Linked DNA regions of Methylorubrum populi. The protein of the gene in region 1 interacts with the protein of each later gene in a pairwise test. Links are inferred from orthologs where the notes say so. Each region holds a gene or a part of one and is shown in the gene's direction. Other genes may lie near its edges. The genes, in order: MPPM_RS24265 and bioB.

The links.
Region 2: the proteins of MPPM_RS24265 (region 1) and bioB interact in binary tests that used the Escherichia coli proteins (3 or more experiments, as listed by UniProt). The link is inferred for Methylorubrum populi from one-to-one orthologs.

The regions. Positions count from the first base shown.
Region 1 is NZ_AP014809.1:5,198,783-5,215,553, forward strand. What follows is about bases 7,658-10,622. They hold MPPM_RS24265 (class II glutamine amidotransferase), read left to right. Parts: upstream 7,658-8,711; coding sequence 8,712-9,533; downstream 9,534-10,622. Other genes in these bases: MPPM_RS24260 (hypothetical protein), read left to right, coding at 7,658-8,659; MPPM_RS24270 (sigma-70 family RNA polymerase sigma factor), read left to right, coding at 9,901-10,622. Also shown: MPPM_RS24240 (MBL fold metallo-hydrolase), read right to left, coding at 59-964; MPPM_RS24245 (L,D-transpeptidase family protein), read right to left, coding at 1,155-2,378; MPPM_RS24250 (ATP-binding cassette domain-containing protein), read right to left, coding at 2,481-5,084; MPPM_RS24255 (quinol:electron acceptor oxidoreductase subunit ActD), read left to right, coding at 5,505-7,436; more of MPPM_RS24260, read left to right, coding at 7,433-7,657; more of MPPM_RS24270, read left to right, coding at 10,623-10,635; MPPM_RS24275 (Ros/MucR family transcriptional regulator), read right to left, coding at 10,958-11,494; MPPM_RS24280 (hypothetical protein), read right to left, coding at 11,866-12,273; MPPM_RS24285 (vWA domain-containing protein), read left to right, coding at 12,508-13,683; MPPM_RS24290 (2Fe-2S iron-sulfur cluster-binding protein), read right to left, coding at 13,695-14,015; MPPM_RS24295 (Hpt domain-containing protein), read right to left, coding at 14,226-14,570; MPPM_RS29270 (apolipoprotein A-IV repeat region-like domain-containing protein), read left to right, coding at 14,928-16,771.
Region 2 is NZ_AP014809.1:4,629,334-4,643,179, reverse strand. Bases 10,900-13,846 are described here. They hold bioB (biotin synthase BioB), read left to right. Parts: upstream 10,900-11,839; coding sequence 11,840-12,853; downstream 12,854-13,846. Other genes in these bases: aspS (aspartate--tRNA ligase), read left to right, coding at 12,936-13,846; MPPM_RS21485 (tetratricopeptide repeat protein), read left to right, coding at 10,900-11,797. Also shown: MPPM_RS21520 (porin), read right to left, coding at 1-964; MPPM_RS21515 (B12-binding domain-containing radical SAM protein), read left to right, coding at 1,718-3,361; MPPM_RS21510 (bifunctional diguanylate cyclase/phosphodiesterase), read right to left, coding at 3,440-5,917; MPPM_RS21505 (prephenate dehydrogenase), read left to right, coding at 6,334-7,164; MPPM_RS21500 (OmpP1/FadL family transporter), read right to left, coding at 7,236-8,561; MPPM_RS21495 (fumarylacetoacetate hydrolase family protein), read left to right, coding at 8,860-9,744; MPPM_RS21490 (alpha/beta fold hydrolase), read left to right, coding at 9,775-10,557; more of MPPM_RS21485, read left to right, coding at 10,568-10,899. UniProt on the Escherichia coli protein: Catalyzes the conversion of dethiobiotin (DTB) to biotin by the insertion of a sulfur atom into dethiobiotin via a radical-based mechanism.

The DNA.
Region 1 (16,771 bases):
CCATCCAGCCGCGCGACCGCGCCGATCGCGTGCTGTAGCGATGTGACTTCGAGGGCGGTCAGGCCCGCCGGGCCAGCGCCAGTATCGGTGGCTCGGCGAGGCCGATGAGGGGACGGCCCACCTCGATCGACTGGCGCTCGCGGGCGATGAAGGCAGTCGGCATCTCGGCCTGCATCTCGGCCTCGACCTTGCGCAGCTGCACGTCCGAATGGGCCGGGTGCAGGTGGATGATGGCGAGCGCCTTGGCACCCGCCCCCTTGGCCAGTTCGACGCCCTTCTGCCACGTCGAGTGACCCCAGCCCTTGCAGCAGGGATACTCGCCCTCGGTGAACATGCCGTCGTAGACGAGGAGGTCGGCATCCTCGACGAAGCGGCACAGTTCCGGATCGGGCCAGTTCGCGCTGTGCTCGATGTCGCTGATCACGCAGAGGCGCTTGCCGCCGTAATCGAAGCGGTAGCCGGTCGAGCCCTGCGGATGGTCGAGCAGGATCGTGTCGACGCGGATGCCGTCGGCGAAGGTCAGCGGTTCGCCCGCCTTGAAGCCGTGGTGCTGGAAGGTGCAGGGCAGGACGTCGAGGGTCACCGGAAACAGCGGCGGCGAGAAAAGCCGGTCGAGCGCGTCCTGCGCGCTGGCGCCGTCGAGATTCCCGCAATAGGTGTGGATCGTGTGGTCGCAGTTCATCACCGCCGGTTTGAAGAAGGGCAGGCCGGCCGTGTGATCGAGATGAAGGTGGCTGAACAGCAGGTCGATGTCCTGGGGCAGCGACTCGCGGCAGCTGCTCCCGAAGGCGCCGAGCCCCGAGCCGGCATCGATGACGAACAGGCGTTCCCCGCAGCGGATCTCCAGGCACGGCGTATTGCCGCCGAACTCGGCGGTCTCCGGGCCGCTGACCGGCGTGGAGCCGCGTACGCCCCAGAAACGCAGGACGAGGGCGTCGTCCTTGGCTGGATATGGCAGGGTCATGGATCGGCACCAATGCCCGGCCTCATGCCGGGCTTTCTCGGGTAGCAGCGGCGCCGCCGTGCGCATCCGCGCACGTCTTCGCGGCTGTCCTTCGGCCCCTCTTCGGGTACGGAGTGTACAGCGCTGAGATGGGGGCCCGCCATTCGGGTATGTGTGCGTGCTCGCACACGCCGTTTTGAGACGGTCCAAGTCAGCGCTGCGCCACCTTCTCAATCGAGGGTTGCGACGGCGCGAATGCCGGCGGCGGTATCTGCGCCTCGATGGCGGCCCGGGCAAGGCTCGGCCATGTCTGCGCGTAGGTTTGCGCGGAGCGCGCGACGCCCGCGGCGAAGCGGCCCGCGCCGGCCTCGTAGGGCGGCACGAAATCCGCGGTCCGCACCGCGAGGGAGGGGCTGTCCCGGCCGATCCAGGCGGCCCAGACCGCCTCCGGCACCGGCGGCGCACGGCGGCGGGCCGGGATCAGCACCACTTCCTGGCCGGCATAGGCCAGAGCCTCCGGCCGGCTGATGTCGCCCACCGCGAAGCCTTGGCGGATCCGAGCGGCCCAGAAGGCGTGCTGCCCGCCATCGGAATAGGTCGTGCGAATAGCCGCCGCGCCCTCGTCGACCAGGGCGGCGATGCGGTCGCTCTCGTCCTTGTGCAGGGCGACGAAGGCCGCCTCCTTGGCCGGATCGGACGAGGGCGCGAAGGCGTAGCGTCCGCCCGATACGCTCACGACCGGCTCCTCGCCGGTGGCTTCGAAGCGGTCGGAGCCCTCCTTCAGCTGGCGCCAGAAGGCGATGTTCGGGTCGGTTCGGTGCCGGGCCATGTTCGCGGCGGTCATGCGGAAGGGGAACGACTGGAACTGAAACGCGCGCTGCCCCCCGGAGAATGCCTCGCGGGCGATGGAAAACAGTTCTCCAGCTACGGCGTCCGTCATGGCGAAGCAGCCCATGGAGGAGCACACGCCGTGCACCATCACCGCCGAGCCCGTGGAGCCGTGCGCCCGGTCGTAGGCGTTGGGGTAGCCGACGTCGAAGGAGAGATAGTAGCGCGAGTTCGGGTTCATCTGGCTCTTGGCCACGGTGTAGAACCCCTCCGGCGTCTGCCGGTCACCGGTCTTGGTCTTCGGCCCGAGCTGCCCGGACCAGCGGCAGATCGGATAGGTCTTGATCGGCACGTAGCGGCCGGCGGCGTTGCGCTTCCAGACCTCGATCTCGGATTCCTTCTTGTAGGCCCGCAGCACGATCGGCGAGGCGGCATCGGTCCCGCGGGCGGACATCAGGGCCAGGGTCGCGGCGGGGATCGGCGCGTTCGCCTTGTCGGCCAGGGCGCTCGCATTCGAGAGGGCGACGCCCAGCAACCCGATCAGGGCCGGCACGAGGATGCGCAGGCGGGACCTCTCGGGGCGTCTCGGGCCGTTCGGGGAAAGCATGCACCGTCTCGATCGAGGCCGGGGGCGGCCGGCGGCGCCTGGGGGCGGCGAAAGCCGGATCGTGCCCAAGCTTTGGGGCGGTTTTGCGGGAAACGGAAGCCGTCAGGCGGGGAGCGCGGCGGTTTCCAGCGGATCCCCGGTCACGACGGTGTTGCGCTCGACCCGCAGCACGGCGTCGAACGGTGCCTGACGCCTCAGGGTGTCCTCGTCGGGCAGGCAGACGATCAGGGCCTCGCCCGCCCGCAGCGCCCGCAGGCGCTCGATTCGGGCGGTGATCTCGTCGGGCTTGCGGTCATCGAGCGACAGGCCGACCACGAGGATATCCGGGCGGCGCACGAGGCAGCGCACGAACTCGATCGCCACCCGCTCGCGCGGGCCGATGGCGCCCTCCCCCAGAACCGCGCGCTGGCCCTGGCCGGCCACGGCGACGCCGGCCTCGATCCGTGCCGCGAGGCCGAGCCGGTAGACGGTGGGCTCCAGCCCCTGCTCGGCGAGCACCCGGCGCACCAGGGAGCGCACCCGCCCCTCGGCGCCCGCCTCACCCTGGGTGATGCGCCCGAACAGCAGGTTCTCCTCCAGGCTCGCGGCCGCGGTGAGCCGGGAGGGATCGTAGAACTCGACCTTCTCGCGATAGCGCGGCGGCAGCATCGCCGCGAAGGAGTGACGCGCCGCGACCAGTCGCTCCTCGAGCGCGGCGTCGATCAGGCCGAAGCGGTGGCGCGTCTCGCTGTAGCGGAGCGCCAGCCCGATCAGCCGCTCGCGGTCGCGGTGTCCGGCCGGGCCGCGGCGGAAGCCGCGGGCCTCGGGCTGGCGCGCGACGAGATCCTCGAAATAGCCCCGCTCCGCCGCCGGGAAGAGCGAGAAGGTCTCGAACAGGGGGTGGTCGTCGGGCAGGTCCGAAAAGATCTCAACGGTGGAGCGGGCGACCTGCAGCCCGACATCGACCAGCGTCCGGGTCAGGTCCTCCGCCTCCAGCACCGCGCGCAGATAGGGATGCGCCGCGAGCCGCGCTTGCGAGAAGGCGGGGCTCACCGCTTCGCCGAACAGGATGTTCTCGCCGATATCGGCCTGATGGTTGTAGCGGGCCGGGTCGAACGGCTCGACGAGCCGGGCCATGCCCTCGCGGGCAAGGGCCTCGCGCACGGCCCAGCGTGCGGCGACCACCGCCTGGGCCGTGGCAGGATCGTCCTCCGGGTCGATCGAGGCCTCCAGGCCCCGCTCGTAGACGAAGGCATCGAGCCCGGTGAGCTTGAGGATGGCGATCCGTTCGGCCAGGCCCGAGGCTTCGCGGTCGCCGCTGCGGGCGCCGTAGAGCAGGTTCTGGCGCAGCGTCCCCTCGATCAGGATCGCCTCGGAGCCGGCGAGCGCGATCCGCCGGGCGCGCTCGGCGGAGTCGAAGGCGCGCAGGTCGGTGCCGCCATAGGTGACGGCCCCGGCGGTGGGTTCGATCTGCCCCGCGAGCAGGGCGGCGAGGGCCCGCGATCCGCTGCCGCGATGACCCACGATCGCCACATGCGCCGGCATCGGCAGCGTGAGGTCGACCCCGGTCAGCCGCTCGCCGCTGCCGGGGTCGTAGGCGCCGACCCCGCGCGCGACGAGCGCGCCCGTCTGCGGGAACGGGGCCGGGCTGCGGGAGCGGTCGCCCGGCAGCCGCGGATCGAGGGCGTCCAGGGTCTCGGCGATGGTGCGGAACAGGGGTGAAACCACCCGGTACTGGGTCCATAGCCGCAGGCTGATCGCCACGAGGACCGCGGCCAGCGCGAAGGCGCCGGCGGCGGCGACCAGTGCGCCGGGCAGGACGTTGTCGGCCTCCGTGGCGGCCTCGCCCTGCCACAGGGCGGTGGCGATGAGGAGCGCGGGCAGGATCACGACGAGGGCGAGCGCCGGGGCCCGCGCGTAGGCGAGCCGGGCCTCGGCCCGCACCAGGGCCGTCCGCGCCGCCCGCGCCCGAAGGCCGAGGCGCCGCCGCTCGAACGCCGCCGCTCCGTGGGCGCGCACCGCCGGCATCCGCCGGATCAGGTCGCGCAGGCCCGCCTCCGTCGCGGCCGTGTCGGCTCGGCGCAGGCCGCGGCGGGCGGCGGTGCGGCTGGCGAGCAGGGCGCGGGCGAGGCCCACGGCGGCGAGCAGCAGGGCAATGACCGGCACGAGGCGTGGGGCGGCAAGCTCCGCCATCACCAGGGCGAGGAGGATCGCGGCCAGGGTCAGGCCGGGAAGGACGATGCCGACCGCGGCGAGCGGACCCATCCGCGCCAGGGCCTGGCCGACGAGGCCGGGAAGAGCCCGCAGGTCCTCGCGGGCACCCGGCGGCGAGGCGAGGATCGCCTCGGTGGCCCGCGCCCGCAGCCGCGCCGTGGCCCGGGCCTGGACGGAGAAGCAGAGATAGGCGACCGCCGCACCGAGGCCGGCCAGGAGCAGGGCGGCGGCGGCGAGCGAACTCAGCGCGATCAGCGGCAACTCGGCCGGCGAAAGGCTCCAGCCGCCGAACAGGATCGGCGTCTCGCTGTCGTGGTGGCCGGGCAGCGGCAGGGCGATCCGCAGGAAGGGCAGGAAGTCCGAGCTGCTGCGGGTGAGGACCGCGATGAGGTCGCGCAGGCAGAGCAGCACGAACAGCGCCAGCGGTCCGCCCAGACCCACCGCCAGCCCGAGCGCCGCCGCGTGCCGGCGCGGCGACGAGGCGAAGGCGAACCGGACCGGGTTACGCTCCATCGGCATTCCGGGCACCGGGCCGAGGCGTGCCTGGCGTGTTCGCTGCGGGGGGAAGCGGCATCGGCGAAGGCTTCGGCGTTGTGAAGGGCTGATCCGGCGGGCAGGCGCGTGAGGAGGCCGTCACGGACCGCCCTCTTCGCACGGAAACGCCGCGGCGCAAGCCCGATCGGCCCGCGTGTCGCATTGCAATCCCGTGCACGCGTTGCTCTTTGGTGCGGGAGAGCACATGGCGAGTGGGGCCTGCCCGCGTCTTCCGCGCGGAGGGCCTGCCTTTCGCGTGGATCCCGGCCATTCCGATCGGCGGGCCCCCAGCCTCCCCTCTCACCGGACGATGCCGGATGGTCGTGCGAGACATTCCAGCGCCTGCTCCTCCCCTTCGACTGCGGGGCCGCCGGCGTTCGATGGCCGGTCGTTGAGCCGATGAGCGAGCCCGCGCATCCGCCATTCCCCGAGCGCGCATCCCTCTACGGAATGCCGGTGATCGGCCCCGGCGAGACGGTCGCCTCGATCGGTGCCGCACTCACCGGGGCCGTGCTCACCCCGGCCGGCCGCCCCTGGTGGTTCGCTGTTGTCGGCACGCTCGCCCTGACCCTCCTCTGGGCCACCCTGCGCCCGGCCGTGCCCGCCGCCCTTGCGGCAGCCGGAGCCGGGTGGTGGATCGGGCTCGCCTCGGGATGCCTGCTGATCTCGGGGCTGCTGCTGCTCGCGGACGTTGCGTGGCGCTGCGGGATCGGTCGCCTCGCCCAGACCGCCGCCCTGCTGAGCGCCGGCCTCGCCGCGCTCCACCCGGTGCCGCTGCATTCGGTGAGCCTCGCGGCCTTGCTCGCGGCGGCGGGCGGACTCTGGGCGGCGGCGCTCCTGCCGGACCTGGCGGTTCTGCGCGACGGCCTTGCCGCGGGGCCGGATCGCCGGCGGGGCGCGGTCTACCGCGTGCTGTCGGCCGGCTGGCGCGGCTCGATGTTGCAGTGGCTCGCCTGGGAGCGCGCCTGCCGGGGGCTTGCCCTGCTCGGCATCCTCGCGGCGGTGGCGGTGCTGATCGACCTCGCCCTCGCCGCGGCGCTGCACAGCGACCGGCACGACACCCTCCTCCCCGTCGCCCTGCTGGTCGAGGCGGTGCTCTCGGGCGCGGGACTGATTGCGGCGCTCGCGGTGGCCCTGCGCCGGAACCTGCGGCTCGACGGCCTCGTCACCGGTCGGCATCTCGACATCCTGGGGAGGCTGATCCTCGCCTTCGGCCTCGCCGCCCTCTATTGCCACGTCACCGAGATCGTCACCGCCCTTCTCTACGGCGATGCGGCCGAGCGGGCGCGCCTGGTCCGCCGGCTCCTCGGCGACGAGGCTCCTGCCTTCTGGACGCTCATGCTCGCCGGCCTCCTTCCCACGCAGCTGTTCTGGATCGCGCCCGTCCGCCGCCGTGCCGCCGCCCTCGGGCTGATCGGTGCCCTCGTCGCTGCCGGCCTCGGCGCCGATCACGTGCTCGCGGCGCGGGCGGGAGCGACCTGGGCGGATCTGGTGACCGCCCTGACCGCCGCGATCGGGTCCGCCGGGCTGTTCGGTCTCGGCCTGCTCCTGCTGTTCCGCCTCGTGCCGCCGATCTCGATCGCCGACACGCGGCAACTCGCCCTCGGACTTAACCCGCATGCGTCGCTGCCGCCGCCGGCATCCGGGCTCGGGGATGACCGGCATCCGTCGTCGGATCAGGGTCCACGGCCGGGCCTCCTGGCGGTCTTCGCCGCGGAGGCGGAGCTGGCCGCGGCGGTGCGGGGGCTCTCGGGGGCCGATGCGCCGTCGCGGCTCGACGCCTACGGCCCGGCGCCGATGCCGGAGGCCGCCGCCGCCCTGCACGCTCGCGAGTCGCGCTTGAGCCGCCTGGCGCTGTCGGGCGCCTTCCTCGGTGTCGCAGCCTTCCTCGCGGCCCGCCTCGTCGGCCTCGCCGATGCAATGCCGCAGGGGCTCGCGGATGTCGCGGTGCTCGCCTCGCCGGCCAGTTGGCCCGCCACTTGGCCGACTAGTTGGCCCGCTTCTTGGCCTGCCGATTGGCCGCGGTCCTGGCCGCTTTCCTGGCCGCTTTCCTGGGCAATGGCGGCGGTGCCGGCGCTCTCCGCCGGAGCGATGGGCGGTGTTCTCGGTCTCGGGGCGGCGCTCATGGCGGCGCTCAGGGCCGCCCGCGGCGACCGCCGGCCGCCCTCCGCCCTTACCGGACGTTTCGTCCTGACGATCGATCCCGCGATCGGATCCTCCCGCGGGTCGTTCAACCCGGCCGCGCTCCTGCGGCGGCTCGACGCCCTGCCGGCCAAGGCCGGACGGCCGCTCGCCGTCTACGGTCCCGGCGCTCCGGGGCGATTGCGGTGAGCGCCGAGGAGAAGGGCGGCGCCGCCCGAAAGGCGGCGGGGGCGAAATCCGCCAGCGGCTACTTTCTCGACCCTGCCCGACGCCCGGCGGCGGCCTTCGCCGTGGGGTTGGGCTGCCTGCTGCTGGCGCTCCACCATGCCGGCCTGCCGCGGCTCGTGCCCTCCTATCTCGCCGCCTGGACCTGCCTCCTGGCCCTGCCCGCGGGGGCGCTTCCCGTCGTCATCATGATCGAACGGGCGGATGCGTGGCGCCCTCAGCCCGAAACCGCCCTGCTGGAGACCCTGCGCGGCCTGCTGGTGCTGATGCCGGTGGCCGCGATCCTCGCCCTGCCGATCCCGCTCGCCGCCGGCCTGCTCTACCCGGGTCCGGAGAGCGCCGGGCCGGACGGGCCGCTCGTCCTGCGCGCGGGTGCGCCGCCCTTCCTCGCCGCCCGCCTCGCCCTCTACTTCGCCCTCTGGACCGGGCTCGCCCTCCTCTTCGCCCGCCGCGGCGGCGAGCCCTGGGCCAAGGCCGGGCGGATCGACGACGGGCGCGCCGTGCTCGGCCTCGGCCTTCACACCGTCGTCGGCACGCTGGCGGCCGACGATCTCGTCATGGCGGTCGGCACCGATCCCGGCCTGCGCTTCCACGCCAGCGCCTTCGGATTGCTGGTGCTCGCGGCGTGGTCGAGCCTCGCGCTCGCCGCGGCGATCCTGCTCGCGCCGCCCGATGTCGGACCGGCCCGGCGCCGGCACGACCGCCTGACACCGCTCGCCGTGCTGCTCCTCGTCTGGGCCGGCCTGCACGCCGTGCAGTTCCTGATGCTGGGCGCCGCGGCCGATCCGGAGGCCGCCGCGTGGTACCGGCTGCGCTCGAGCTTCTACGGCCGCGTCCTGGCGCTGTCCGCCGCCGCCGTCGTGGCGCTCGCCGCCGTCCTCACCCTGCGTCCCGGCGAGAACCGCACCCGGCTCGTGGCGGCGCTCGCCGTCGGGGTTCACCTCGCCGAGCTGTTCTGGTTCGTCACGCCGGCCTTCCGCGGCGGCTTCCGCCTCGGGCTGACGGATCTCCTGGCCCTCGCCGGCGTCACCGGGCTGGCCCTGGGGCTGGCGCCCGCAATCCGCCGCCTGATTCCTGGGCTCGCCGTCACTCCGGCCTGGCCGGGCCGGGAGCGCGTGAAGACCCGCGCCGCGGCGGCAGGGGACACGGGCCGCAAATCGGTTGTTCGCCCTCCGGAAGCTTTCTAGTTTCCTTCACCCCATCCTCGACCCTGCGCGACGCGAAAAGACCCCGGCGACCATGTGCGAACTGCTCGGAATGAGCGCGAATGTGCCGACCGACATCCGGTTCTCCTTCGCGGCTTTGGCCCGGCGCGGCGGCGAGACCGGGCCTCACGCCGACGGCTGGGGCATCACCTTCTACGAGGGACGCGGCTGCCGCTCCTTTCACGATCCGGAGCCGAGCGCCCGTTCCGAACTCGCCAAGCTGCTGCGCCGCTATCCCATCAAGAGCCGCATCGTCGTCGCCCATGTCCGCAAGGCCAATCGCGGGCGCGTCAGTCTCGAGAACACGCACCCCTTCTCCCGGGAGCTGTGGGGCCGGCGCTGGACCTTCGCCCATAACGGCCAGCTCAAGGGCGTGAAGCGGCTGCCGCTCGGCCGGTTCGAGCCGGTCGGCACCACCGACAGCGAGCACGCCTTCTGCTGGATCCTGTCCCAGCTCCAGGAACGGTTCCCCAAGCCGCCCCGTGCTGCCACCCTCGAGGCGGCGATCGCCGGCTACGCCCTCACTCTGTCGGAGCTCGGCGTGTTCAACATGCTGCTCACCGACAGCCGCGTGCTCTACGCGCATTGCGGCAAGCGGCTCTGCTATCTCACCCGCCGGGCGCCGTTCGGAACGGCGACGCTGATCGACGAGGATTGGCGGGTCGATTTCGCGCAGGAGACCACCGAGACCGACATCGTCACCGTGATCGCCACACGGGCGCTGACCCGGGACGAGACCTGGACCGAGCTGGAGCGCGGCGACACCCTGGTCCTCACCGACGGGGCGGTGCGGGTGCTGAAGGGGAAGGCGCGGCGCCGGCCACAAACGGAGCCGGAGATGCGCGGCGCGGCGTGAGACCGGGGGCCCGCGCCCCGGGACTGTGCGGTTGATCTGCCGCATTCATGCCGCAGGTTCGACGGATCATTCCATGCCAGATCCGATTGATCCCTTGCGGGAGGACTGGATTCGGACGTCGTTCGAGCGCCGCGCGGGCCGAGCGATACGGTTTTCGCTCGGATCGGGCGGAAACCGTATCGCCCTTCACAGTGGCCCTTCACAGTGTGCCGATCGTCTTGTGTGCAAGCGTGGCAGTATTTCGCGCGGCGCGGGTGTGCGGTGCGGGGCCGATGCGCTACAACTATGTTAAATGCCCCGCCGGGGCGGTCTCCGCGTGCCGTGCCGCCCCGCCGATTGCCGAAATGCCCCGATCGCGAAGTACCCGATGCGCAACGATGCCGAAGCGACCCTGGATCGTCCCGCGATGACAGACGGCCGTCCGAAACTCTCCGACTCGATCCGGAGCCATCTGGGTGATCACCTTCGCAGCGTCTACGACACGCTGGGCGCGGGCGAGGACACACCGGTCCGCTTCTCCGAACTGATCGGCAAGCTCGAAGCGGCCCTCAAGGCTCAGGGTGAGCGGGTCGATCCCGAATTCCGCAACGGCCTGCTCGCCGCGGTCCCGTCCCTGCGGGCCTTCGCCCTGTCGCTGACCTCGAACCCGGCCCGTTCCGACGACCTCGTGCAGGACACCCTGCTCAAGGGATGGCAGCACCGGGCCCGCTTCCAGCCGGGCACGAACCTCAATGCGTGGCTCTTCACGATCCTGCGCAACATCTTCTACTCGGACCATCGCAAGCGCGTCCGCGAGGTCGAGGATCAGGACGGCTCCTATGCTGCCCGCCTCGCTACCGCGCCGCATCAGGGCGACCGGCTCGACGTCGAGGATCTGCAGACGGCGCTCGCCAAGCTGCCGCCGGACCAGCGCGAGGCGCTGGTGCTCGTTGGCGCCGAGGGTGTCTCCTACGAGGAGGCCGCCACGATCATGGGCTGCAAGGTCGGCACGGTGAAGAGCCGCGTCAGCCGCGCCCGCGGCCGCCTCGCCGAACTCCTCGGCTACGACGAGGAGGATCTCTCCTCCGACCGCTTCATCCAATCGGCGATGCCGGACGCCTGATCGTCTTAAGGACAGCGCGGACCCGGTCCTCAGAGAGCCGGGTCGTTCGCGAAAGGCACCTGCCCGCCGCTCCTCTGCCAGCGTGCGGGATTCGTTAAGGAGACGCCGCGCCGCTGACGATGTCGCCGCCGGCCGGTCGCGTCATTTCCTCCGGCGCGATTGGCGGAAGGGCCAAATCGCCCTGACAGAGCGGCCCGAGCGGGAGTGGAGCGGACTTCCGGCTGCTCGTCGCTTGCGTCACAAGCCGGTTCGGCCGAACCGGCAACCGGTCTTCGGGCCGACCGACAGGGACGGAGAGCCCTGTCGGTTCGAGCCTTGGCTGTCAGGCCGCCTTGCGACGGCCGCCGGTCTTGCGTCCCTCACCCGAAGCGGTGCTCTTCCGGCGCGGCTCAGGCGGCGCTTCCGCGACCACCTCGTCCACGGGCTCCGCAGCCTTGGCGGAGGACTTGCGGCGCTGCTGGCCGAGGCCGAGATCCTTCGCCAGCGCCGAACGCGCGGCCGAATAGTTGGACGAAACCGTCGGATAGTCGGCCGGCAGACCGTAGCGACGGCGATAACCCTCGATGTCGAGACCGTGCGTCGTCAGATGCCGCTTGAGCGTCTTGTAGGGCTTGCCGTCGATGAAGGAGATCAGGGCGTCCGGCGTGATCGACTTCTTGATCTGGGCCGGCGTCGCCCGCTCGACTTCTTCTTCCTTCGGGGCCTGCGGCGCCGACAGAGAGAGGAGCGCGGCGTGAACCTGAACAATCAGGGCCGGAAGTTCGGGCGATGGCAGGGAATTGTTCGAGACATAAGCCGAGACGAGATCGGCAGCGAGTTCGATACGATCGTGTTGCGAGACCTGACTTGTTTCAGACATTGTACGTGATCCTGTTTGCCCCTCGTTCTTGTTAGCTAAAAGGATCTAGAAAAGTTTCAAGGCCGGTTCTACGAGTTTTCACGAAAAACGACTGCAAAATTGAGAAAAAGCTCCGATTTGGCCGATATTGCCAACGATCAGACCCGATGAGAGGGCAGAACGGGGTTGCTCAAGGTGGTGTGCGCAAGCTGAGGTTCGACGGCCGTCATGATGAGCGCCACCTGATTCGGCCATTCAACAAATCGTGAGAGGCAAATTCGGGCTAATCGTGGGTCAAGGGTGATGGAGTCGGGTAACTTCGATGGATTGCGGCAGTTTGAGATCGTATGCCGCCGCCGATGTGACGGGATTAAAGCGACGCTCTGTCGCGGTTACATACCCGGGAGCATCATCTCGTCGTCTTCGTGCTGGGGAGCGGGCCGGCTTTGCCTGCAGCGCTCGGGCCTCGTCGGCAGACTGCAGCGATAGACCACTGCATCCGGCGGACCCAGCGTGGCGTTGAGCGGCACCGTGACGGTATCACCGGAAAAGCGCCAGTTGCGGGTGCCGCGATCCCAGTAGAGCCACACCGTGGTGTCGTGGCCCTTCACGTCGAAGATGGCGGCCTTCTTCGACATCGCCCTGAGCGTTCGCGGCTCGTAGAGCCCCTTGCGGCGATAGGCGGCGCGGGCCTCCTCGCCCTGGCGGTCGACGAAGGTGTTCTGCACGATCTGAAGGGTCGCCCCGGGCTTGCGGAGGAATTTCTTGAAATCGCTCAGAGATCGCAAGACCACGGGCATGGCGTCCTTCCAGTCGTCAAGTCACGGACTCATCCTGCATTGTGCGAGGGCACCTTAGTTCCCGCGAGATGACGGTTATTCCTCACGCGCAAAGGTGGTGTCGGGCGATATCCACGGGAAAACGGCACTGTCCACAGGAGTCGAAGACTCTCAAGCTCGGCTGTTCGACGCCTGCGGCTCGGCCGCCTCCAGCCGCGGCTTGACCCGTGGGCCGGGCTCGGGCGTTTAGGCCTTATGCTGCTGCAATTCTTTACGGGCCTGCGCGAGGCCCGCGTGCCGGTCTCCCTGCGCGAATACCTCACCCTGCTCCAGGCGATGGAGAGCGACCTCGCCGACAAGCGCGTCGAGGAGTTCTACTTCCTCGCGCGTACGGTCCTGGTGAAGGACGAGGCCAATCTCGACCGGTTCGACCGCGTCTTCGCCTCGGTCTTCAAGGGACTGGAGACGCTGGGCGAGGCGGTCGAGCCTGCCGCCATCCCCGAGGAATGGCTGCGCAAACTCGCCGAGAAATACCTGACCGAGGCGGAAAAGGCCGAGTTGAAGGGGCTCGGCTGGGACAAGCTGTTCGAGACCCTGAAGCAGCGCCTCGCCGAGCAGAAGGAGCGCCACCAGGGCGGGTCGAAATGGATCGGGACCGGGGGCACATCGCCCTTCGGCGCCTACGGCTACAATCCGGAGGGCATCCGCATCGGCCAGGACGGCAACCGCAACTTCCGCGCGGTGAAGGTGTGGGATAAGCGCGAGTTCAAGGATCTCGACGATTCCCGCGAACTCGGCACCCGCTCCATGCGGGTGGCGCTCCGCCGCCTGCGCCGCTTCGCCCGCACGGGGGCGGCCGAGGAACTCGACCTCGACGGCACCATCCGCGAGAGCGCCCGCAAGGGCTTCATCGACGTGAGGCTCCGTCCGGAGCGGCGCAACGCCGTGAAGGTTCTGCTCTTCCTCGATGTCGGCGGCTCGATGGACTGGCACGTGGAACTGGCCGAGGAACTGTTCTCGGCGGCGCGCTCCGAGTTCAAGCACTTCGCGCACTACTACTTCCACAACTGCCCCTACGAGGCGGTGTGGACCGAGAACCACCGCCGCCACGACGAGCGCATCCCGCTTCTCGACGTGATCCGCACCTATCCGTCCGATTACCGTGTGGTGTTCGTGGGCGACGCCTCCATGAGCCCTTACGAGATCGCCCATCCCGGCGGCTCGGTGGAGCATTGGAACGAGGAGGCGGGCGAGGTCTGGCTCGGCCGCGTCCTCGATCATTTCCCGAAAGCGGTCTGGCTCAACCCCGTCCCGGCCGAGCACTGGGCCTACACCCAGTCGATCGGCATGGTCCGCCGGATCTTTTCCGACCGGATGTTCCCGCTGACGCTCGAAGGATTGGACGGGGCGATGCGGGCGCTGCTGCGATAGGCAGGCGCGCCTCAGCCCTGGCGGGCCGGGGTCGTCACGGTCAGCCCGTCGAGTTCGGGCGTCACGCGGATCTGGCAGCACAGGCGCGAGGTCGCGCGCACGTCCGAGGCGAAGTCGAGCATGTCCTGCTCCATCGGCTCGGCGGGCCCGACCTTGTCGGCCCAAGCCTCGTCCACGTAGACGTGGCAGGTGGCGCAGGCGCAGGCCCCGCCGCACTCGGCATCGATGCCCGGCACATTGTTGCGGATCGCCGTCTCCATGACGGTCGAGCCGACCTCGCCGTCGATCGTGCGGGCCGTGCCGGCGTGATCGACGAAGGTGATCTTGGGCATTCCTTGCTCCGGGACGTGTCCGCGTCCGCCTGCGATCCTTCGAGGGGCGGCGTGGCGCCTGCTTGCGGGCGACGGAGTCAGAATGCAAGCGGGAAGCCGGCGCTTTTCCGTCGCGCCGGTCTCGATCCGGCGCCTCTGTGGGCGGATCGGGTCCGGTGAGGCCACGACAAGCCTTCGCCGCGGCGAGAGCGGCCGGACGGTGCGAGCCCGTTACGCCTCCAGGCCGAAGGTCGCGAGTGCTGTCAGAGTCTCGGCCGCGGCGGCCTGAAGGCTCGAGAGGTCCGCTCCCGCGCCGGAGCGGAAACCGGCCTCGACGGCGGCGCTCGCCTGCGCCACCCGCATCGCCCCGACGCCGAGGGCCGCGCCCTTGAGGGTGTGGGCGAGGTCGGCCCGCGCCTCGGCCGGGCGGCCCGCCTCCGCCAGCGCCGGCAGCAGGCGGCGGCACTGGTCCTCGAACAGGCTCAGCACCTCCCGGGCGAGATCCGCGTCGCCGAAGGTCTGCGCGTCGAGATGAGCGCGGTCGAGCAGGAGCACGGGCTGGTTCTCGGCGTCCATGTCGGTCCTCATGCGCCCTCTTGCGTCCTCGAGCCCACCCCCGCGCCGAACGGCCTTGCCCGGCCCGCGGATCCGGCCGGCGCGGCGACCTGCCTGTGGGCGGCGGGGGCTATCCACAGCGCAGGCCCGCCCGGGGCGTACCCGTTTATGTCTGCACGCGTCAGAACTTGGGGCGAGTGCCCGATCACGGGCCCTGGCTTGGTAACCATTCCGTTAAGGTTTCTTGGGTGCGCCGGGCCGATCGGGTATCGGGTGCGGGTTCCGAGGGACTAAGGTTCCTCGGCTAGTCGGGTAAATCCGTCTCCATTGCGGAGGGCGCGTGCTCTGCAGTGGACGGCGATGCGTACGAGGCGTTGCATGGCCACCGAGAAGAAGCTGAAGGATCCGGCGGAGGCGGCCCTCTCCGCGATCGAGCAGGCTTTGAATCTGGACATTCCGGCTCCGGGCGAGACCGCCCGGGTCGAGCCGCGCCTGCCCGATGTCGGCGACGGCGACCCGCTGGCCGATCCCTTCTCCGAGGCCGGGGGACGCCGCACCCCGACCCTCGATATCGATCCCGGGCCCTCCGACCTCCCGCCGCCGGAGCGCGGCCGCTCGCGCCGCGAGGGCGGCCTCCTGCCCCCCGACCGCTCGCTGGTGGCCAATGACGACCGCCAGAACATCGGCATCCTGCAGCAGACCCTGCGGGTGCGGCCCTCGCGCAAGCCGTACCTCGTCGCCGCCATCGCCTCCTTCCTCTGGCTCAACGGCCTCGTGGCGCTCGCCTGGAACCAGTCCGGCGGCGACCTGAAGGCGTTCATCACCGGGCTCACCGCGCTCCAGGCGGCGGTGGTGGCCACCGCCATCGCCGGGCCAATCGTGCTGTTTCTCATCACCGCGATGCTGGCGGTGCGCGCCCACGAGATGCGCCTCGTCGCCCGCGCCGTCGGCGAGGTGGCGATCCGGCTGGCCGAGCCCGAGAGCTTCTCGACGGATGCCGTGCTCACCATGTCGCAGACCGTGCGCCGCGAGGTCGCCGCCGTCGGCGACGGCGTGGAGCGGGCCCTCGCCCGGGCGGGCGAACTCGAGACGCTGGTGCGCGGCGAGATCTCGACCCTGGAGCGGGCCTATTCCGACAACGAGATCCGCATCCGCAGCCTCGTCGACGAGCTGATCGCCCAGCGTGAATCCATCGTCGGCAGCGCCGACCGGGTGCGCGGCGCCATCACCGGCTCGCACGAGAACCTGTCGAGCGAGCTGGAGGGCGCGGCCGAGCGCATCGTCGCGGCGATCAACGGCGCGGGCGAGCGCGTGACCGGGGCGCTCGACGCCCGCGGCGAGGCGATCACCACGGCGCTGGGCGAAGTCGGCGAGCGGGTGGTCGGCAACGTCTCGACCCGCGGCGACGACCTGATCCGCCAGCTCACCGCCACCAGCGAGGGCGTGCGCAGCGGCCTGGAGGAGATCGGCGGCAGCCTGACCACGACGCTGCAGCAGCGCGCCGACGAGGTGACGCAGGCCTTCGAGCGCACCGGCGGGGCGCTGACCCGCACGCTCGCCGACAATGCCGGCGCCGTCGCCCAGTCCCTGTCCGAGACCGGTACCGGCCTGATCGAGGCGCTGGACCGCCAGGGCGGCGCCGTGCGCGAGACCTTCGAGCGCTCGACCAGGGGCCTGGAAGAGGCCTTCCTGTCGCGTGGGACCGAACTGACCGAGCGCTTCGCCCAGACCGGCGGCGCGATCACCGCCCGCTTCGCCGAGACCGGCGAGGGCCTGAGCCGGCACTTCGCCGCCACCGGCGCGGCGATCTCCGAGGACATCGCCGCCCGCGGCGCCCTGCTGCGCACCGAGATCGAGGCCGCCGGCACCGGCGTCTCCGAGCTGATCGAGGGCCGTGGGCGCGATGCCCAGGCCGCCCTGGCGCTCGCCGCCGGCAGCGTCGCCGACGACTTCTCCGCCCGCATCGACCGGGTGCGCGACGGGTTTCTCGCCTCCGCCACCCAGGCGGCTGAGATCATGGATGGCCGCGGCCTCGAACTCGCCGGCCGGATCGAGGCGGCGGCGACCCGCGTCGACGACGTCATTGCGGTCCAGGGCGGGGCGCTCGCCTCGAACCTCGACGCCGCGGGCGACCGCGTCGCCGGCCTGATGACCGACCGCGCGGCCCAGGCCGCCGCCACCGTGGAGCAGGCGCTCGCCGGGCTCGGCTCGTCCTTCGCCGC
Region 2 (13,846 bases), 580 kb from region 1 along the record:
TGGTCTGGCCGTTGTAGATGCCGAGGCCGAAGGCGCCGTAATTGCCGAACAGCTTCTGGCCGCCCTTGGCGAGCCGGTCCCAGATCCGCTGCACGTGCCAGGGCGTGTAGTAGAAGGAGATGCCGATATCGCGCTCACCGGGCACGCCGCTGTTGATCGCGTCGGAACGGTCGAGGGTCAGGCGGTTCTGCGAGGATTGCAGGTTCTCCCAGCCGTAGGGCACCTTCTGCTGGCCGAAGCGCAGCTTGGTCCGGCGCTCGTCGTCGAGGAACACGTCGGCGTAGGCGTCGCGCAGCTGGGTGTAGTGCTGGCGCCCCTCGGGACCCGACTGGTTGGACACGTTCACCGCGAAATCGGGCTGCAGGTAGATGAACACCCGCTCGTGGATGTCGCCCTGCAGCACGAGGCGCACGCGCCGGAAGGTGAAGTTGTTGCGATCCGAGATGCCGCTGTCGTGGACGGAGCGCAGCCGCGAACGGCCCGCCGGCGCGGTGTCGTCGCCGGAAAGGAACTCGTTCCAGCGCAGCTGCGTGTAGCCGCGCAGCGACAGCCGTTCGAACCACGTCTTCGGCCGGGCGCCGTGGTTCGGCCCGTCCGCGAGCAGCTGCGGCGCCGGCGGCACCAGCGCGTCGTACCACGTCTCCGGCTCGTCGAGGGCGAAGCGGTGCGGCACCGGGGCGGGCGCCGCCGGCTGTGCGACCGCCGACTCGACCGGCCGGCCCGCCGCGGGGAAGGTGCCGGCATCGGTGATGCGGGCATTGGCCGGCCGCGCGAGGTCCCGGGCGGCGACCGGGCCGCCGCGCCGCCCCCTTCCCTGCTCCTTCGCCTCGGCCTGCGCCCGGATCATCGCTTTGAGCTCGTTGATCTGGCGCTGCAGCTCCGCCACCGTCTGAGCCTGAGCCCGAGCCGCGGGGAGCGCCAGGGCGCCCGATAAGAGCAGCGCGGTCAGAAGACGTCGTTTCATCTCTCGAACCCCTCGGCGCGCTCCAGGCCGGCGTGATGCCGTCCGCCGTGTTGTGCTGGAGCGCGATCAGCCTCTGGTTGCGTGCATTCGGGCCGGGAGCGGACCCGGATCGCAAAGTGAAGCCGCACGCGACAGGACGCCGCGAAGCCCGCGACGGCCGGAAAAGTCGTTAGTTGGCTCAATCGCTTAGCGATCCGGCGCGTTCTCGCCCGGTGCTTGGCCGATAGCATCGGAATTCGGGGATTGAAAGTATTGTCGAATATTTTGCTACGACTATCGCCACTCTTTACTTTATAAACGAGCGATATGAGCGTTTAATCCCGAAAAAATCTAAGTAATCATTGTCATATAACCGACATCCAAACGTGATTTACAACGCAGTTCAACCCTCATGTTGTCTGCGGCGCGTCCCGCCCCTGGGGGCCGATCGCCTCGGCCCGAGGCGGCGACCGACGGAGCGGCCCCCACCTTTGCCTGGGGAAGCATGCCCACCGGATCGAGGGAGGCCCATGTGCCTGCCGCATACCGCGGATCCCGCAGCGGGCGTCGTCCACGGATCCGCCCGCCAAGCGGCACCGGGCCGCGATGCGATCGGTTCTGTGACCGGCTTTCTGCCGAGACACGCCGCCCCGGCCTTCGCGGCTCCGGAAATGGGGCGGGGACCGACCGGGATCGCCTTCGCACCGCGATTTGAAGCCGCTGCCGCGTCAAACAGGGGACGCCAAACCATCGCGCTGTGCTAGATTGCCTGCCATGCGTTGCACTCTCCCCGTCTCGTCCCGCCGGCGCATCCTGTGCGTCTTTCCCGCCTACACGCCGTCCTTCGGCACGTTCTCCCACGCCTACCCGCTGATGGGCGGGGTGAAGGCGTTCATGCCGCCCCAGGGGCTCCTGGTGATCGCGGCCTACATGCCCGAGACCTGGGAGTGCCGCTTCGTCGATGAGAACATCCGGCCGGCCTCGCCGCAGGACTTCGCCTGGGCCGACGCGGTGTTCGTGTCGGGCATGCATATCCAGGAAGGCCAGATCCACGACATCGGCCGGCGGGCGCACGAGGCCGGCAAGGTGGCGGTGCTCGGCGGCCCCTCGGTCTCGGGCGCGCCGGAGAAGTATCCGGACTTCGACTATCTCCATGTCGGCGAGATCGGCGACGCCACCGACCGCCTCATCGAGATCCTCGACCGCGACCTCGCGCGGCCGGCGGCCCAGGTCGTGCTCGACACCAAGGACCGGCTCGCGCTTTCCGACTTCCCCGCCCCGGCCTATGAGGCGGTGCCGCTCAAGCGCTACCTGATCGGCTCGCTGCAATTCTCGTCGGGCTGCCCCTATCGCTGCGAGTTCTGCGACATCCCGCAGCTCTACGGCCGTCAGCCCCGGCTGAAGAGCCCGGAGCAGATGTGCGCCGAACTCGACGCGATCATCAGCCAGCCCGGCCATCCGGCGGTGGTCTACTTCGTCGACGACAACTTCATCGCCAACCGCAAGGCGACCCGCGAGATGCTGCCCCACCTCGTGGAGTGGCAGAAGCGGAACAACTATCCGCTCCAGTTCGCCTGCGAGGCGACGCTCAACATGGCCAAGCAGCCCGAGATCCTCGAGCTGATGCGGCAGGCCAACTTCATGACGGTGTTTGTCGGCATCGAGACGCCGGAGGCCGACGCGCTCAAGGGGATCGACAAGACCCACAACGCCGCCGTGCCGATGTACGAGGCGATCGAGACGCTCAATTCCTACGGCCTCGAGGTCACCTCGGGCATCATCCTCGGCCTCGACTCCGACACCGACAAGTCCGAGCAGAACCTGATCGACTTCATCGACAAGTCCGCGATCCCGGTGTTGACGATCAACCTGCTCCAGGCCCTGCCCAAGACACCGTTGTGGGACCGGCTGGAACGGGAGGGCCGGCTGCTGCACGATGCCAGCCTCGAATCGAACGTGCTGTTCAAGCGTCCCCACGACACGGTGGTGAATTCCTGGCGCCGGGCCATCGCCCACGCCTACGCGCCCGAGCACCTGTTCGAGCGCTTCAAGCACCAGTGCGACGTGACCTACGGCAATCGCATCGTCACGCCGACCAAGGGCAAGCTCACCAAGACCAACCTGCGCCGCGGCCTGATCCTCGGCTTCAACATCATCACCCGGGTCGGCATCTTCTCCGACTATCGCCGGCCGTTCTGGCGGGCGGCGGGCCACGCACTCAAGCGTGGACAGATCGAGGCGGTGTTCAACATGGGCTTCGTCGCCCACCACCTCATCCGCTTCACCCGCGAGGCGCTGCGGGGCGAGCACAACGCGTCGTTCTACGCCGCCAAGGCGGCGGAGGCCGAGGCGCAGCGCCAGCGCAGCTGGTGGGAGAACGCCCGCCGCCGCCTCGCACCGGAGCGCGAGGCGGCCTGACCCGTCCGGGCTTCGCCGGCACCGGATGGGGCGAGGGGACGGAGATCCGTCCGCTCCCTTCCGGCGACGGCCCCGCCGTCAGGCGCAGGCCTTGGCCGGCGGCCCGTCGAACAGGGAGCGCAGCCGCGCCCGCTCCAGATCCGGGAATGCCGATATCGGGGTCGTCATCGGACCCGTCATCGGCGTCGGGCGGGCGAACAGGTAGCCCTGCATCTGGTCGCAGCCGAGTTCGCGCAGCACGGCGAGCTGCTCTTGCGTCTCCACGCCCTCGACCGTGACCTGAAGGCCGAGATTGTGCCCGAGATGGGTGATCGCGCGCACGATCGTCAGCGAGTCCGCGTGCTGTCCGAGCCGGCGCACGAAGGACTGATCGACCTTGATCTTGTCGAACTTGAACCGCTGCAGGTAGCTCAAGGACGAGTAGCCCGTTCCGAAATCGTCGAGCGCGAGGCGCACGCCGAGGGTGCGCAAGGCGGTCAGCACCTCCACCGCCATCGCCGCGTCCTGGATGAACACGCCCTCGGTGATCTCCAGGACCAGCCGACCCGGCGGGAGCCCGTGGCGGCCGAGCACCGCCGCCACGCCGGCGGCGAAGCCCGGCTGGCGAAACTGCTTGGGCGAGACGTTGACCGAGACCCGCCAGGGATGCGACCAGGCGGCGGCGGTGGCGCAGGCGGTGTCGAGCACCCAGGCGCCGATCCGCCCGATCTGGTCGGTCTGCTCGGCGAGCGGAATGAACTCGGCCGGCGGCACGCAGCCGCGCTCCGGATGATGCCAGCGGATCAGAGCCTCGAAGGTCTCGATCTCGCCGGTGCGGCCGTTGACGATCGGCTGATAGTAGAGCTGCAGCTCGCCGCGCGGGATCGCGCCGCTCAGCTCGTGCTCGATCCGGCGGCGCGCCTGGAGCTGCTCGTCCATCGCCGCCTCGAAGAAGCGCACCGTGCCGCGCCCCTCGTCCTTGACCCGGTACAGGGCGGTGTCGGCGGCGCGCTTCAGGCTCTCGGCCGTGCTCCCGTCGCTGGGATACAGGGCGATGCCCGCCGAGGCACCGATCTCGATGCGCAGGGTTTCGCTGCGGCCCTCGCTCCGGCCCTCGATCTGGAACGGGCGGCCGAGCGCCGCGACCAGCCGCTCGGCGGTCTCGGCGACCTGCGCGGGGGTGCGGGTATGGGCCAGGACGATCACGAACTCGTCGCCGCCGATCCGGGCCAGGGTGTCGGTCGGCCGCAGCTCCGCCTGCATGCGCTTGGCCGCCTGCACCAGCAGGGCGTCGCCGGCGGCGTGGCCGTGGAAGTCGTTGACGGGCTTGAAGCGATCGAGGTCGAGATAGATCAGCGCCACGCTCGTCCCGTTCTCGGCCGCCGTCTCCAGGGCTAGCCCCAGGCGCTCCTCCAGCAGGGTGCGGTTGGGCAGGTCGGTCAGAGCGTCGTGCAGGGCGAGGTGGCGGATGCGCGCCTCGTCGCGGCGGCGCTGGCTGAGATCGCGCAGGGCCACCGCCGTGGCCGGCCGGCCCAGATACTCGATGGGGCGGCAGGAGAGCTCCACCGGCACGAGGGTGCCGGTCGCCGTGCGGATCTCGAACTCCTCCGGGCGCAGATCCTCCGGCCGGCAGCGGCTGAGGCGCATCAGGGCCGGCGCGTCGGCCTCGCTGAACAGGTTCAGCACCGGCCGGCCGACGATCTCCTGCACGCTGGTCTCGAACAGGCGCAGACCCGCCTGGTTGATCTCGACCACCCGGCCGCCGCGGTGGATGAGAAGCACCTCGTGGGCGAGGTTGCCGAGCAGGCGCATGCGGCCCAGCTCATTCATGCGGCGGCGCATGAGATGCCGCTGCATCAGCAGGGCGGTGAGGCCGGCGGCGAGGACGACGAGGCTCACGAGCCCGACCGCGAGGCCAAGCTGCATCGAGCCGAGGGCGGAACCATCCTCCTCCCGCGGCGCGGCGGGTGCGACCGTGAGCGCCGTCATGCCGGTGAAGTGCAGTCCGCAGATCGCCAGCGCCAGCCAGAGCGTGACCTCGATCCGGCGGCCGAGGCCGGTGAGATCGCCGGCGCGGGCGAGGGCGACCACCGCCAGGGTAGCGCAGAGGCCGAGCGAGGCGTGGACATAGGCGCCCTCGAACACGAGCAGGCTGCTCGCCGCCATCGCGCCCACACCCGTGTAGTGCATCCCCGCGATCGCAGCCGCGAGAACCACGCCGGCCGCGGCCACCTTGAGCGGGTCGTGGCCTGCGTGAGCCCGGATCAGAAGAGCGACCAGGGCCCCGGCCACCGCGATCGCGATCGAGGCTGCCGTGGGCAGGAGGCCGTAGGCCGCTTCCCCGCCGGGCTGGAAGGCGAGCATCGCGACGAAGTGGAGCGACCAGACGCTGCAGCCGAACACCGTCGCCGCCGCGAGCAGCCAGGGGGAAAGGGCCCAGCGCTCGACCTGCTCGACCTGCTCGGCCTCGGCCATCAGGGTCACCGTCGAGAAGCAGCCGAGCAGGCAAATACCCGCTGAGATGGCAACAAGGCCGAGATCGTGCTGTTGCGCGACACAGGCAACGATTTTGAACATGATGAATGGTAAATCCGGCGACCTACGTCCAGTTTATGCCGCGCCTCTTAAGGTGACGTTGCTAGGATTCTTCTTAGTTTTCACATTCACACGATCGAAGTCTCTGGAATAAAACCTATGATATCTTCCATAACTGTTTCGGTGTGACGCATCTCGGAGCACAATTTCTGCGTTGCGGCCTCGGCGTGCGTCCGGTTCCGAGGGCGAACAGGCCGGGGAGCCTTGACGGTGCAGCCATGCCTGGCTAGAGGCGCGCCATCATGATGGGCCCCCTCCTCTCCGGATCGTATCGCGCGCCGCTCCCCTAAGCGGCCCCGGACTCGTCATGTCTCCAGCCGCAGCGTCGTCGGCGGCTTGAGGATCATGGAACATCCCGCAAACGGACCGCCGGCCTCGCCCTATCCCGAGGTCACACCGTGTCTGCCCTGCCTCCTCGCTCGTCTCGTCCATCGGTCGGTCTCGTCGGCTTCGGCGCCTTCGGCCGCCTGATCGCCCGCCATCTCGCGCCGCACGCCGCGCTGACGATCCACGACCCGTACCTGCCGGCCGGAACGCTCGCGGCGCATCTCGCCGCGGATGCGGGGCCCGACGCCGCCGCAGCCGATCTCCCGAGCGCGGCGGCCTGCCCGGTGGTGATCCTCGCCACGCCGGTGGCGCGCCTCGCCGAGGCGGTGCGTGCCCTCGCCCCGCACCTGCGGCCGGGCACGCTGGTGGTCGATGTCGGCTCGGTGAAGACGGGACCCGCCAAGATCCTCGAAGAGGGATTGCCGGACGATGTCGAGATCCTCGCGACCCACCCGCTGTTCGGGCCGCAGAGTGCCGGAGGCGGCATCCGGGGCCTCAAGATCGCCGTCTGCCCGATCCGCGGACGGCACAGCGTGAGGGCGGCCGCCTTCCTGCGGCGCGGGCTCGGCCTCGATGTCATCCTGACGACGCCGGAGGCGCACGATCGGGCGATGGCCTCGGTTCAGGGTCTGACCCACCTCATCGCCAAGGTGCTGGTGGCGATGGAGCCGCTGCCGACGCGGATGACGACGCGCAGCTTCGACCTGCTGATGCAGGCGGTCGGCATGGTGCGGCACGACGCGCCCGAGGTGTTCCACGCCATCGAACGCGCGAACCCGCACGCGGCGGCGGTGCGGCAGCGCTTCTTCGCGCTAGCGCGCCGGCTCGACGCCGAGCTCTCCGCAGAGGCGTCGTTTTCCGCGGAGGCGGTTCGCGCAGGGCCGGACCGGCTCGCCTCGTAGAAACGGCACGCCCGGCGCCGGACCGTCTCAGGTCGGGCGCCGGGCGTGCCGCAGGGACAAGCGACAGGCGATCAGTACTTGCGCACCAGCGGGGCCGGGGCGACGGCGGCGGGGGCGTCCCACTGGTAGCGGAAGCCGACCGACACGACGTCGGCGCTGACGTCGGTGGAGGCCGCGAGCGGGATGTTGCCGATGTTGTAGTCGCGGCCGGGGCCCGCCAGGAGAAGGCCGCGGTCGAAGAAGGCGTGGGCGTAGCTGGCCGTCAGCAGCACCTTCTCGCTCCAGCGATAGCTGCCGCCGATCGAGACGACGTAGCGGTCGCTGTCGGGCAGGCGCGCCGAGCGGTTCGTGACGTCGATCGGCACGTTGTCGTAGCCGAAGCCGGCCCGCAGGGTCAGGTTCGGCGACCAGTCGTACTCGGCACCGATCGAGTAGAAGAACGAATCCTTGAAGTTGAGCGGCAGGTGGTTGACCGTCACGCCCAGCGCCCGCGAGACGATGCCGACGTCGCCGAGCCTCGACCAGTTGTCCCACTCGAAGCCGAGTTGGATCCGGGTGACCGGGTTGATCGCCTGAGTCAGGCCGACGCTGACCTTCTCGGGCGTATTGAGGTTGGCCCGCACCTGCCCCAGGGCGATGGCCTGCCGCGGGTCGGGGAAGCCGATCGAGCCCTCGATGTCGTGGTGAACCGAGGAGCGGTAGCCGACACCGATCGACGTACCGGCGGCGGGGGTGACCAGGACACCGGCGGTGAAGCCCACGCCCCAGGACTCGCCCTTGACGAAGCCCGACGGGTAGAAGCCCGGGAAAGTGCCAGGCACCGGCACGGCCGCGCGCAGGGTCAGGCGGAAATACTCGATGTTCGGGCCGGCGGCGACGGACAGCCAGTCGTTGACCTTGAAGCCGACCACCGGGTTGAAGGCCAGCGAGAAGATCCGCGAGGAGCGGGCGTAGACCGAGCCCGCCCAATCCTGGCGCGGCTTGGTGACGAGGCCGTAGGGCGCCCCGGTCTGGATGCCGACCCAGAGCCGGTCGGTGAGCTGGTAGGAGGTCGCGCCCGAGGGCACCACGGCGCCCTGGCCGACCTCACCGGAGGAACCGAACGGCAGCAGGCCCGGCGCGGTGCCCACCGTCGGCGTGATCTCACCCGAGAGATTGATGAAGCTCAGATTCTGCTCGCTGGCGAAGCCCGGCCGCATCGTCACCGTCGCCGGGTTCCAGAAGATCGACGAGACGCCCGCCCCGCCCGAGGCCGCGCCCGCGAAGACGACACCCAATCCCTGCGCACTCTGCTCGCGCAGGCCGAAGGCGCCGGCCTGCGCTCCCGTCGCGCCCACCACCGAAGCGGCCGCAACGGCCCCCGCGAGCCCGAGCGCGCGGATCGTCCCCCCAGTCATTCTTGTTCTCCGAAGCGATTTTTTGCAGACCCAAGTCCCATCGCGATGGAAGAGGATCGCGCGCGTCCGGTCCAGAGGGAGAAAACCGAAAATAGAATTATATATCAATTGAGGAATTTATGTCACGGAACCGGGGCGCTCCTGCCCCTGTATGAACGGTACGGTCCAGGATGTGGGCTCAGACGCGGGTCCGAGGCGCGCTCGAGCATGAGCTCAAGGCGCCGCTTGCACCCTGGACCGGCCGCGGCCATGGTTCCGCCCCTCTGGGCGAGCCTCAAGCAGGATGGAGACGCCGACGATGAAGCTGATCCGGCACGGAGCGAGCGGGGACGAGAAACCGGGCCTCGTGGACGCGAAGGGCGGCTTGCGCGACCTGTCCGGCACCCTGCGCGACATCGCCGGACCGGGCCTGTCGCGGGAATCGCTCGACCGCCTCGCCCGCATCGATCCCGAGAGCCTGCCGCTGCTGCCGCCCGGCACCCGTCTCGGCCCCTGCGTCGGCGGGACCCGCAACTTCGTGGCGATCGGCCTGAACTACGCCGACCACGCCGCCGAGACGGGCGCCGCGATTCCGGCCGAGCCGATCATCTTCAACAAGGCGCCCTCCTGCATCGTCGGGCCCAACGACACGGTGATCCTGCCCAAGGCCTCGGCCAAGACCGATTGGGAGGTGGAGCTCGCCGTGGTGATCGGTGCCCGCGCCTCCTACGTCCACGCCAACGAGGCCCTGCGCTACGTGGCGGGCGTGTGCATCTGCAACGACCTGTCTGAGCGCGAATTCCAGATGGAGCGCGGCGGCACCTGGACCAAGGGCAAGGGCTGCCCGACCTTCGGCCCCCTCGGCCCCTGGCTCGTGACGCTGGACGAGATCCCGGACCTCAAGAACCTGTCGATGAGCCTCGACCTCAACGGTCAGCGGATGCAGACCGGCTCGACGGCGACGATGATCTTCGACGTGGCTCAGCTCGTCGCCTACGTCTCGCACTTCATGATGCTGGAGCCCGGCGACATCATCACCACCGGCACCCCGCCGGGGGTCGGCCTCGGTATGAAGCCGCCGCGCTACCTCAAGAGCGACGACGAGATGGTGCTGCGCATCGACGGCCTCGGCGAGCAGCGCCAGCGGGTGGTGGCGTTCGACGACTGGACCGCGAAGGTCGCCGCCGGCGAGCCGACCAACTGACGGGCGGCGCCCGGCGAATAGGGGCCCACGATGACCCTCCCCTCGCAGAACCGGCCCGGACCGGTGGTCTTTCTCGGCGGCGGCCCCGGCTTGGCCGTCGCCTACGCCGCGGATCCGCTGCGGCGCGCAGGTTTCGCGCAAGACTGGGCCTTCTTCGAGCAGCCCGGATGCGACGGCTCCGGCCCGACCGAACCCGTGACCGCGCAGAGCGTGCTCGATGCGGCCGCCGCCTTCGTCGCGGGGCGCGCGGGGGAGGGTGCGGTGAGTCTTGTCGCGCATTCCTGGGGAGCGTGGCTCGCGCTGGCTCTCCTCGACCGTCTGCCGCCGGGCAGGATCGCCCGCGCCGTGCTGCTCCATCCCGCCCCGCCGACCCGCGCCGGGCGCGACGCGGGCGTCGCCGCCCTGTTCGCCCGGCTCTCGCCCGAGGCGATGGGTCGGGCCGCGCCGCTGATGGCGCGGACCGATGCCGAGGCCGGCCGGGCGATCATGGCGATCCTGCTGCCGGCCTATTGCGGCCGCGAGACCAACCTGCCGGATCTCGACCTCGCCCTGGTCCCGCCGGTCTACCACGGCGTCTCGGCCAGCCTCGGCGACGACGACCAGCGCGGGATCGTAGCGGCCCATGCAGGCCGCCTCACCCTCGTCTTCGGCGAGGCCGACGTCTTCTCCCACGATCTCTACGTGCAGCACGGCGGCGATCCGGCCGGCCTCGACTCCAGCCTCGACATCGCCACCCTCCCCGGCGGTCATTTCGGCTTCCTGGAGGATGTGGCCGGCTTTGAGGCCATCCTGCGTCGACGGGGCGTGATCTAGCCCTCACGCCATGGCGCCTCCTTCCCCGTCGGCCCCCTCCCTGCCGCTGCCGGACCGGCCCTCGGTCGCCGTGCTGCCCTTCGCCGATCCCGAGGGCGATTTCGACACACAGGCGCTGGCCGACGGCCTCTCGGAACACGTCACCGACGCGCTTGCCTGCACGCCCGGCCTGTTCGTCAGCGCGCGCAACTCCGCCTTCACCTTCAAGGGCCGGGCCGTCCCCCCCGACGTGGCGGCCGGGCGGCTCGGCGTCGCCCACATCCTCACGGGAACCTTATCGCGGGCGGGCACGCGCCTGCGGGTCCGGGCCCGGCTGCACCGGACGGCGGCCGAGGCGCCGGTCTGGATGCAGGATCTCGACGCGGACGAGGGCGCCATCCACGCCCTGCGCAGCCGGATCGTCGCCGGCACGGTGGCGGCAATGGCGCCCGGACTCGCCCGCGACGCCGTGCCCGAGTGGGTGGGACCGCCGCTCGATGCGGGCGTCTACGCGCCGTTCCTGTCGGCCTACTCGAACCACGCCATGCCGAGCGCCGAGAGCGTGCGCCTGCGCATCGCCTCGATCGAGGCGGTGCGCCGCCTCGTGCCGGAGCATCCCCTGCCCTACGCGCTCTTGGCGCAGTGCTACACCAACCTCGTGGTGCAGGGCTGGAGCCCGGATGCGGCCGCCGACTGCGCCGAGGGCGCACGGCTTGCCCGCCTCGCCCTGGAGCGCGACGCGGGCGATCCGGCGGTGCTGATGATGGCCGGGCACACCCTCGCCTTCCTGGCGCAGGACTACGATACGGCCCTCGACCTGCTCGACCGCTCGCTCGTCCTCAACCCCAACAGCGCCGCCGCCTACGAGCGCAGCGGCTGGGTGCGCTGCTACGTCGGCGAGCCGGGATTCGCCGCGGATCATTTCCGGGCAGCCAAGCGGCAGAGCCCGCTCGACCCCAACACCTTCCGCTTCGAGTCCGGCCTCGGGCTCGCCCTGTGCATGGCCGGCGCGCACGAGGAGGCCCTGGTCTGGCTCGACCGCTCGATGGCCGAGGATCCGGGCTGGACCAGCACCCATCGCGTCCGCGCCGCGAGTCTCGCCTGGCTCGGCCGGCAGGCCGAGGCGGAGGCCGCCGCCGCCCGCTTCCTCGAACTCGAGCCGAGCTACCGGATCAGCCGCGCCATGCGCCTCTACCGGCCGTCCGCCGGCAAGGACCGGTTCGTCGAAGGGATGCGGCGGGCCGGGGTGCCGTTTGAATAGCCAGGCTTGATTTTTCCCCCGCCTTCGCTCTCAAAGAAACACATGAGCGACTCCGTGGTCTCCCTCACCCCCTCCGCGCCCCCGGCGCCCATCCGGCATGACTGGACGCTCGCCGAGATCCAGGCGATCCACGACATGCCGCTGCTCGATCTCGTCCATCGGGCGGGCACCGTGCACCGGGCGCACAACGACCCCGCCGACATCCAGCGGGCGGCGCTCCTGTCGATCAAGACCGGCGGCTGCCCCGAGGATTGCGCCTATTGCCCGCAATCGGCCCACCACAAGGGCGCCAACCTTCCCCGCGAGCGGCTGATGCCGGTCGAGGCCGTGCTGAAGGAGGCCGCCGCCGCCAAGGCCAACGGCGCGCACCGCTTCTGCATGGGCGCGGCGTGGCGCAAGCCGAAGGACGGGCCGGACTTCGACGCGGTGCTGGAGATGGTGCGCGGCGTGCGCGGCCTCGGCATGGAGGCCTGCGTCACGCTCGGCATGCTGACGCAGAGCCAGGCGCAGCGCCTCGCGGAGGCCGGGCTCACCTCCTACAACCACAACCTCGACACCGGCCCGGACTTCTACGGCGACATCATCTCGACCCGCACCTACGACGACCGGCTCCAGACCCTGGAGCATGTCCGGCAGGCCGGCATCGGCGTCTGCTGCGGCGGCATCGTCGGGATGGGCGAGCGGGTGCGCGACCGGGCCGAGATGCTGCTGGTACTCGCCAACCACGCCCCTCACCCGGAGAGCGTGCCGATCAACGCGCTGGTGGCCGTCGAGGGCACGCCGCTGGAGGATCGCCCGCCGATCGATCCGCTCGACCTCGTGCGGATGTGCGCCACCGCCCGCATCGTCATGCCGAAGGCCCGGGTTCGCCTCAGCGCCGGCCGCAAGAGCCTGACCCGCGAGGCTCAGATCCTGTGCTTCCTGGCCGGGGCCAATTCGATCTTCTACGGCGAGCGCCTGCTCACCACCGCCAACAACGAGGCCGACGCCGACGTCGAGTTGCTGCGCGACATCGGCGTGCCGGTGCCCGAGGTGACGCTCGCCGCGGCCGAGTAGGCGGGAGCGGCCCGCATGGCCGCTTTACCTTGACTTCACCCGCCTCCCGTGAATGGTGCCGGCTCACTCAAAAGAGCCCGCCATGCACCGTTACCGTTCCCATACCTGTGGGGCGCTCCGCCCGTCCGATGTCGGGCAGACCGTCCGCCTGTCCGGCTGGTGCCACCGCATCCGCGACCATGGCGGCGTGCTCTTCATCGACCTGCGCGACCATTACGGCCTGACGCAGTGCGTGATCGATTCCGACTCGCCCGCCTTCAAGGCCGCCGAGACCGCCCGCTCCGAATGGGTGATCCGCATCGACGGCCGGGTCCGCACCCGCCCCGCCGGCACCGAGAACGCCGAGCTGCCGACCGGCGCGGTCGAGGTCTATATCGATGATCTCGAAGTGCTCGGCCCCGCGGGCGAACTGCCGCTGCCGGTCTTCGGCGACCAGGAATATCCGGAGGAGACCCGGCTCAAGTACCGCTTCCTCGATCTGCGCCGGGAGAAGCTGCACGCCAACATCATGAAGCGCGGCGCGATCATCGACTCGCTCCGCCGCCGCATGCGCGAGGGCGGTTTTTTCGAGTTCCAGACGCCGATTCTGACGGCTTCGAGCCCCGAGGGCGCTCGGGACTACCTCGTGCCGTCCCGCGTCCACCCGGGCAAGTTCTACGCGCTGCCGCAGGCGCCGCAGCAATTCAAGCAGCTCACGATGATCGCGGGCTTCGACCGCTACTTCCAGATCGCGCCCTGTTTTCGCGATGAGGACGCCCGCGCCGACCGCTCCCCGGGCGAGTTCTACCAGCTCGATATCGAGATGAGCTTCGTCACGCAGGAGGACGTGTTCCAGGCGGTCGAGCCGGTGCTGCGCGGCGTGTTCGAGGAGTTCGCGAACGGCAAGCGCGTGACGAAGGAATTCCCGCGCATCACCTACGCCGACGCGATGCTGAAATACGGCGTCGACAAGCCGGACCTGCGCAACCCGCTGATCATCGCCGACGTCACCGA